Regions from separate parts of the Vibrio sp. DNB22_10_4 genome, predicted to be linked through region 2. Evidence: predicted binding sites of a transcription regulator. Region 2 holds the regulator's gene; the other holds the start of a gene.
The links. The regulator CRP, encoded in region 2, controls carbon source genes, mostly activating them, when cyclic AMP is high. The targets are predictions, from matches to a motif close to TGTGANNNNNNTCACA.
Positions count from the first base shown of each region.

Region 1 (4,432 bases), on a different contig from region 2:
CGGCAGATTTTAGTAGTGATTCATCATTTGTCGTGTCGTAGCCTAAAGACGCAAGCAGACGAAGAATGGTTTCGTCCTCAACTTTGGCTGCATCGCCCCACGCACTTACGTAGCTGTCGGCTATTCTTGCCATCTCAGCAACTTGTTTTAATGCTGTTTGTTCTGTCATCGCTCTCTCCGAAGGACTTCTCTTAACCTTCAAATCGGTAGGGTTATTATTAATTCAAGTAAAAACCAAGGTACCTTTCGGTACCTTGGTTAAATTTGTTAGCGTGAAACTGATTCAAGCTTCCAAATGTTATTCACGTAATCGCGAATCGAACGGTCTGAGCTGAACTTGCCAACTAGCGCCGTGTTTAGAATCGCTTTCTTCGCCCAACCCGCTTGGTCACGGTATTGCGCGTCCATGTCTTCATGCGCCTTCACGTAAGATGCGAAGTCAGCAAGACATAAGTACGGGTCACCACCATCTAGTAGGCTGTCGTATGTTGCACGTAGTAGACCTGGTTGACCTGGAGTAAACTCTTCACCTAGCAGTAGGTCTAGAGATGCCTTCAGTAGTGGGTCAGCGTTGTAGAAGTCGTAAGGGTTGTAACCTGCCGCTTGCGTGCGTTTCACACCATCAACCTCTAGACCGAAGATGTAGATGTTCTCGTCACCGACTTCTTCACGGATCTCAACGTTAGCACCGTCCATCGTACCGATAGTTAGTGCGCCGTTAAGAGCCATCTTCATGTTACCTGTACCTGATGCTTCTTTACCTGCCATAGAAATTTGCTGAGAAACGTCAGCAGCTGGAATCAACATTTCAGCCATACTTACACGGTAGTCAGGAATGAATACCACTTTCAGCTTACCGCCTAGGCGTGGGTCGTTGTTTACTTTCTCAGCAACCTTGTTAATCGCAAAGATGATCTCTTTCGCTAAGTGGTAACCCGGTGCAGCTTTAGAGCCGAAGAATACAACGCGTGGCGTCATATCAAATGTTGGGTCATTCAATAAACGGTGATACAGAGACAACACGTGTAGCAAATCAAGCTGCTGGCGCTTGTACTCGTGTAGGCGCTTGATCATCACATCAAAGATAGCATTCGTATCTAGCTCGATACCCATGTTCGCTTTAACCCAGTCAGCTAGACGCTGTTTGTTCTGCTTCTTAACAGCCATGTAGTCTTTCTGGAACTTAGCGTCATCAGCGAATTTCGCGATACCTTCCAGCTGCTCAAGCTTAGCTGGCCACTCAGAACCAATCTTCTCAGTGATAAGAGCCGATAGACCTGGGTTACAGAATTTCAACCAACGACGTGGTGTCACACCGTTCGTTACATTATGTAGACGAGTTGGGTACATCTCGTGGAATTCAGGGAACAGATCTGTTTTCACTAGCTGAGAGTGAAGTGCTGCTACACCGTTCACTGCGTATGAACCGATAACACATAGGTTAGCCATACGAACCATGCGGTGGAAACCTTCTTGGATGATAGAAAGCTTCGCTTGTTTCTCACCATCACCAGGCCACATTGCACGTACTTCTTGTAGGAAGCGGTGGTTGATTTCAAAGATGATTTCCATGTGACGTGGAAGTAGACGCTGGATTAGCGACTCAGACCAAGTCTCTAGTGCTTCTGGAAGTAGAGTGTGGTTTGTGTATGCGAAAGTCTTAGAAGAAATCGCCCACGCCTCATCCCAGCTCAAACCTTTCTCATCTAGAAGGATGCGCATCAGTTCAGGGATAGCAATGGTTGGGTGCGTATCGTTAAGCTGAATGGTTTCTTGCTTAGGAAGATCCGCTAGCGTGTAACCTGCTGCTTCGTGACGACGTAGGATGTCACGTACAGACGCCGCTGAGTGGAAGTACTGCTGCATTAGACGCAGAGTCTTACCTTTCTCGTGGTTATCGTTCGGGTATAGAACCTTAGTGATGTTACCCGCATCGATTAGCGCGTGCTGTGCTTCGAAGTAATCACCATTGTTGAAGCTCTCTAGAGAGAATGGAGCAATTGCCTGACATTCCCAAAGACGCAGTGGGTAAACTGTATCTGACTCGTAACCAACAATTGGAAGATCCCAAGGCATTGCTTTTACAGACATACCAGGAACCCATTGACGTACTTCTTTGCCATCAACGTTTACAACTTCAACGTGACCAAAGAAACCAATCTCTTGTGCAAGCTCTGGACGAGCGACTTCCCACGGGTAGCCTTCAACAGCACGCCATGCATCAGGCGCTTCTTTTTGACGACCATCTTCGAATGACTGCTTGAATAGACCGTATTCGTAGTGAAGACCATAGCCTACAGTTGGGAATTCTTGAGCTGCACATGAATCCATGAAACATGCTGCTAGACGACCTAGACCACCGTTACCAAGTGATGGGTCACGCTCTTCTTCTAGAAGGTCAGTTAGGTTGTGACCTAGTTCAGCCATTGCATCTGTAACTTGCTCGTACAGACCCATGCTGATTAGGTTGTTACCTGTTAGACGACCGATTAGGAATTCTAGAGATAGGTAGTTAACACTTTTCGCGCCCTTGATGCGCTCGTCCGCTTCAGTTTCAAGCAGGTCAAAAGTCGTTAGCTCAGCAAGCGCACGACCCATTGCTAGATACCACTGACGTTCTGTCGCAGTTTCTACTGTCGTTGCATACGTTGCTGATAGGTGTTTTTTAACACTTTCTTGGAAAGAAGCTTTATCAAATTTTTTCTGTTGCGCAGGTTTCATTACGAAATCTCACTTTCAAGTTTTATCCATCTGTCACATATCGTGCATGGTGACGTATCCATAAACATCCTCCTAAGTCCGACTCCCTGGAGGATGAGTGAGGAGGGCGTAGAGGGCGTACTCCCCTCCACTTAGTGATCGATCTCCCATTCCGCTCTCTGATTCGGTTTTTTCAGGTGATTGCGATCACGCCAAGCTCAGTTTTTAATCTAGCCACGAACTAAGAAAGAAATACTATCCGGCGGATAACTAATTACAAAAATTGTTGTGAAGATCACAGTTACCCGCAAAAAAGAATCAAAATTTCCCAAAATTTTGTATACATGGCAGACCAATCTCCCCTACCACATCAAGGATATAGTGACAGAGATCACAAATCCGAGGCGTAGTCGAGGGATTGACCACACAATAATCAAAACCGAGCGCTTGATCAAAAACTGTATAACCTACTGTTTTATATCTTCGAGCTGGCTCAACAAAGCTGTGGTAAACACGCCCTCCACCCCAAGGGCATTGAAAATAATAATCGTAGGAAATAACTCATGTGGATTCCTTCAAAGTTGACTCGACCTGGCCGCTTACACAATGCCATTGTTCGTCCTCGAGTTTTAGACCTGCTTGCACAGGCGCCTTTCTATAAACTGGTATTATTTCGCTCGCCAGCCGGTTACGGCAAAACCACCATGGCCGCTCAATGGCTCTCGGACAAACCTCATGTAGGTTGGTACAGCATTGATGAAAGTGATAATGACCCATTTCGCTTCGTCAACTACCTGCTGCAAGCCATCAACAAAGCCACCAGCAACAGTTGCCCAAATGCGCAAAAGTTGGCAGAGCGCCGACAGTTTTCTTCTTTGCATTCCCTGTTTAGCGAGGTGTTCGCTGAACTAACCAGCTACCACCATGAGTGTTATATCGTTCTGGATGACTACCACCTCATCAGCGACGAAGACATCCATGAAGCAATGCGCTTTTTCCTAAAGCACATGCCAGACAACATTACTTTGGTCGTCACCAGCCGAGGTAACCCACCACTGGGTACAGCGAACCTGCGCGTTCGCGATCTCATGATTGAAATTGGTAACGAGTTGCTTGCCTTCGATACTGAAGAAACCACGCGTTTCTTTAGCCAGCGCCTTGCCAGTGAGATCGATAACGAAACCGCGAATACGCTTCGCACCTATGTGGAAGGCTGGCCATCGGCACTGCAGCTTTTCGCCCTTCAAGCACAACATCAAAAGCGCACACTGGCCCAATCGGTAGAGACTATCTCTCAGTTCAATCACGCACACCTTTGGGACTACCTTGTTGAAGAAGTGTTTGATCTACTTGATAAAGAAACCCGTCATTTCTTAATGCAGTGCTCGGTGCTTGATCACTTCAATGACAACTTAGTCACCGCACTGACCAAACGTGACGACGCACTCAGTATGATCGAGTCACTCAACCGCTTTGGTCTGTTCATCTATCCATTAGAGGGAGAGAACAACTGGTTTAGGTTCCATAACTTATTTGCTGAGTTCTTATCGCACGAACGTAAAGCACGAATTCCACAGCAAGAGAACGACTTGCACCTAGCCGCGGCTAACGCTTGGCTAGAACAGAAAGTCCCTCACCAAGCACTACGCCACGCGCGCCTTGCTAACAACGCAGATTTGGTGGCGAGTATCTTGCTGGAGTTTGGCTGGAAGATGTTTAACCACGGCGAATT
Region 1 is NZ_JBNNXW010000001.1:331,756-336,187, reverse strand. It holds gene malQ (4-alpha-glucanotransferase) at 1-169, opposite strand, end outside; gene ACVA6Q_RS01335 (glycogen/starch/alpha-glucan phosphorylase) at 268-2,721, opposite strand; gene malT (HTH-type transcriptional regulator MalT) at 3,264-4,432, shown strand, end outside.
Region 1: a site for CRP is predicted at 2,897-2,912, ahead of ACVA6Q_RS01335 (glycogen/starch/alpha-glucan phosphorylase). Genes of this name have one in related genera too.

Region 2 (4,432 bases):
CATATCAATTACCAACTGCTTGACCGAGGTGGTCATGTCGGCTTTATGACGGGCAGTTTGCGACGCCCGCGCTTTTGGTTAGAAGAGAGCTTACCAAGCTACTACCGACACTTTATTGACTAGCCAAAAACAGCGATAGATCCCTTTGTGAATCAGCAGTGCTATAATCCTGCAGTCATAGAATTGAGAGGTATTTATGATCATCCCATGGCAACAGATTGACGCAGACACGCTAGATAACCTTATTAAAGAGTTCGTGCTGCGCGAAGGCACCGACTATGGTGAGTCGGAAATATCGCTAGATGATAAAGTTCGCCATGTTCGTAGCCAGCTCGAAAGCGGTGAGGCCGTCATCGTTTTCTCTGAACTGCACGAAACCGTCGACATTAAATCGCGTCGCTCGCTGTAATTTTTCGGTAGCTGCGCAAGTAGCTGCTATATTGAAAGGCTATTGAACTGAAATTGGCCTACAAGGTCTAACTCCTTATGTGAGTTAGCAAATTTATAACGACAATTACAAATACACAGGAAGTGTCATGTCAGCAAAACACCCGATCATTGCTGTAACGGGCTCCTCTGGAGCTGGAACCACCACAACGTCAGAAGCATTTCGCAAGATGTTCAACATGATGAGCGTCAAGCCTGCATTTATTGAAGGTGATAGCTTTCACCGTTTTACTCGTCCAGAGATGGACATCGAGATCCGCAAAGCCAAAGATCAAGGTAAACACATCAGCTACTTTGGCCCCCAAGCGAACGACTTCCCTGCGCTTGAAGAGTTTTTTCGCAACTATGGGCAAAATGGTACTGGCCAGTTCCGCCGCTACCTACACACCTTCGATGAGGCCGTGCCTTATAATCAAATGCCAGGCACCTTCACTCCATGGCAAGACCTACCTGAGAATAGCGATGTGCTGTTTTATGAAGGCCTACACGGCGGCGTTGTAGATGGCGATGTCAATGCTGCGCAGCACGTTGACCTGCTTATCGGCATGGTGCCTATCGTTAACCTCGAGTGGATCCAAAAATTCGTACGAGACACCCGCGATCGTGGTCACTCTCGAGAAGCGGTCACTGACTCAATTGTTCGCTCGATGGACGACTACTTAAGCTACATTACACCGCAATTTTCACGCACACACATTAACTTCCAGCGCGTCCCAACCGTGGACACTTCAAACCCGCTCAATGCGAAAGGCATTCCGAGTTTGGATGAGAGTTTTGTGGTGATTCGCTTGCGTGGTATCAAGAATGTCGACTTCCCGTACTTACTAGCGATGATTGATGGTTCGTTCATGTCACGTCACAACACCATCGTAGTGCCGGGCGGTAAGATGAGTTTTGCGATGGAGCTAATCGTCAGACCAATACTTCAGCAACTTATAGAAACGGGAAAAATAGGTTAGGAAATGTGAGCCAAATCAGCCTGTTTTTTTGTATCGTGATCATGTGCACAGTTTTGTATAGATAAATACGCTTTTGACACGATTAAAATCAAGAAAAGCGGCGCAAAAAAGGATACTATTTCTAGGAAATAGAAGATCGCTTGCGCCATCTTCAAAGTGCTTTTATGCTAGTAGGTCTTAACCAACGGGCTTGCTAACAAATATGGAAAGCAGCAAGCATACCCTGCAGAGGAAGTAAGATATATGGTTCTAGGTAAACCTCAAACCGACCCAACGTTAGAGTGGTTCCTTTCACACTGCCACATTCACAAGTACCCATCAAAGAGCACGCTTATTCATGCGGGCGAGAAAGCAGAAACGCTTTACTACATCGTCAAAGGCTCTGTAGCGGTACTGATTAAAGATGAAGAAGGCAAAGAGATGATCTTGTCTTACCTAAACCAAGGTGACTTCATCGGTGAACTTGGCTTGTTCGAAGAGGACCAAGAACGTACGGCATGGGTACGAGCAAAATCACCTTGTGAAGTTGCGGAAATCTCATTCAAGAAGTTCCGTCAGCTTATCCAAGTTAACCCAGACATTCTAATGCGCTTATCTGCTCAGATGGCAAGTCGTCTACAAGTGACTAGCCAAAAAGTAGGTGACCTAGCATTCCTAGACGTAACGGGTCGTATTGCACAGACGCTACTTAACCTAGCGAAACAACCTGATGCAATGACTCACCCAGACGGCATGCAAATCAAGATCACTCGTCAAGAGATTGGCCAAATCGTTGGTTGTTCTCGCGAGACAGTAGGTCGTATTCTTAAGATGCTAGAAGAGCAGAACCTAATTTCTGCCCACGGTAAGACAATCGTGGTTTACGGTACTCGCTAAGAGCACGTAACAAGATTTAAAAAGCCACCCTCGGGTGGCTTTTTTGTTTCAAATTTATCGTCACCCCTGCGCAGGAATGACGGGCCTTGAGATATCACCCTAACCCCGAATAGTCGTCACCCCTGCGCAGGCAGGGGTCTTCTTTAAGCGCGCACCAAGCCTCTAGTAGATTCCTGCCTGCGCAGGAATGACGGCGCTGTAGGGTTTATCGTTACTGATGCGTACTTTCAAAGATTTTATCTGCCGATGCAGCAACAAAACCTTGGTAAAAACTGCCATCGGCTAGCTGGTAACGTTTAGCAAACTCATAGAAGCCACCTGGAATCAACTGATCACCATCAGTAAATGCCACGGACACTTTGTCTGCCATGGTCGAGGATTGCTCTAGCAGCACCTCTGGTGAGCCTTTCACTTCCCCGCCCGATTCATTAATCGCAAACCCAGCATCACGAAGGTGCTGATTGACCTCAACTACTTCGGCAAAGCAGTCAAGCTGATTCACGCTCACCGTGAAGTGATTGGCGCCATAACCGTGAGCAGCAAGCCATGAGGCATACTCACTTTCTTGTGCCAACATTTGGAAGTCTTGATAGCTTAAGTCCCACAAACGGCCACCATATAAGAACTCAGCAGAGGAAAGCTTAGGGCTGTCCACCTGTGCCACTAACTTAGCCACGATATCTTGAAGCGATTGAGAGCACTCTTCTACTCGCAACTCGCTGATAAACACCTTAGGAAGCAAAGCATCGCTATGTTCTAGGTGTATCGCAGTCAGCTTTTTGGCTTCAAAGTCGTAATGGCCACTGACCTCGTAACCAAGATCTAGAAACGGCTTAGCTAGTGTGTCGATACCCAGTGGCGCGACATTAAAGGTTCGCAGCGCAATATGGTCATTGATAAGCGACTCATCTTCTCTAAGCAAGTCGTGCACCTTATGTGCCGATGGGCACAAGCGAGTGATATAGTCTTGCCACAAGTGGCCAAATAACGCGTCAACAGTCATAGCACGCTCCTTATAGTTCGATGCCAGGGCTTAAAGTCGCAGGAAGAACGGTGTTATCGCCCTCCATTGATGCCATAGGGTAAGCGCAGTAATCTGCTGCATAAAACGCACTTGGACGAAGGTTGCCAGACGCGCCCGGACCGCCAAACGGCGCATCACCACTGGCTCCTGTAAGCTGACGGTTGCGGTTTACAATGCCTGCTCGGATGTGGTCTGTGAAATATTGCCACTCCTCATCACGCTCTGAGATAAGCCCTGCCGACAAACCAAATCGGGTATCGTTGGCCAGCTCTACCGCTTGTTCAAGAGTTTCGTAGCGCACCAGTTGTAGCAGCGGCCCAAAGTACTCTTCATCAGGAAGCTCATCGATATCAGTGGCATCTAACAGTGCTGGCGTCACGAAGGCGGCTTTCAAGCGTTTTGCTTCTACTAGGCTCTTACCGCCTAGCTTCACCAACTCAGCTTGCGCTGCAATAATATGGTCAGCGGCCTGCTCTGAGATCTGCGGGCCCATAAATGGCGCAGGCTGTGCAAACGGCTCATCGATACGGATCTTATTAATAGCAGACACTAGGCTTTCTACTAGTTGATCACCTTTTTCACCAAATGGCACATAAAGGCGTCGTGCGCAGGTACAACGCTGTCCAGCACTGATGTAGGCCGATTGCAAAATGGTGTACACCGCCGCATCAACATCACCAAACGCTTCACTGACGACAAGCGGATTGTTACCGCCCATCTCGAGCGCCAGCATCTTGCCAGGCTGACCAGCAAATTGACGATGCAGGATATGCCCTGTGTTGGCGCTACCAGTAAACAGCACGCCATCAATGCCTTTCGAATCAGCAAGAGCGATACCCGTCTCTTTACCACCTTGAACAAGGTTAATAACACCGGCAGGCAGTCCCACTTCCTCCCAGATTTTCATTGCAAGTTCGCCGACTAGTGGAGTTTGCTCTGAGGGTTTAAAGACCACTGTGTTCCCTGCCAACAGCGCTGGCACGATATGGCCATTTGGCAAGTGTCCCGGAAAGTTATAAGGACCAAACACTGCCATAACACCAAGTGGCCTGTGACGGAGGACGATTTGGTTTCCAGCTGCTTTGCGTTGGTTCTCACCAGTGCGTTGATGGTAAGCACGTATCGA
Region 2 is NZ_JBNNXW010000020.1:10,283-14,714, forward strand. It holds gene ACVA6Q_RS22970 (hydrolase) at 1-123, shown strand, start outside; gene ACVA6Q_RS22975 (YheU family protein) at 197-409, shown strand; gene ACVA6Q_RS22980 (phosphoribulokinase) at 537-1,406, shown strand; gene crp (cAMP-activated global transcriptional regulator CRP) at 1,650-2,282, shown strand; gene ACVA6Q_RS22990 (2-oxoadipate dioxygenase/decarboxylase family protein) at 2,494-3,285, opposite strand; gene astD (succinylglutamate-semialdehyde dehydrogenase) at 3,296-4,432, opposite strand, start outside.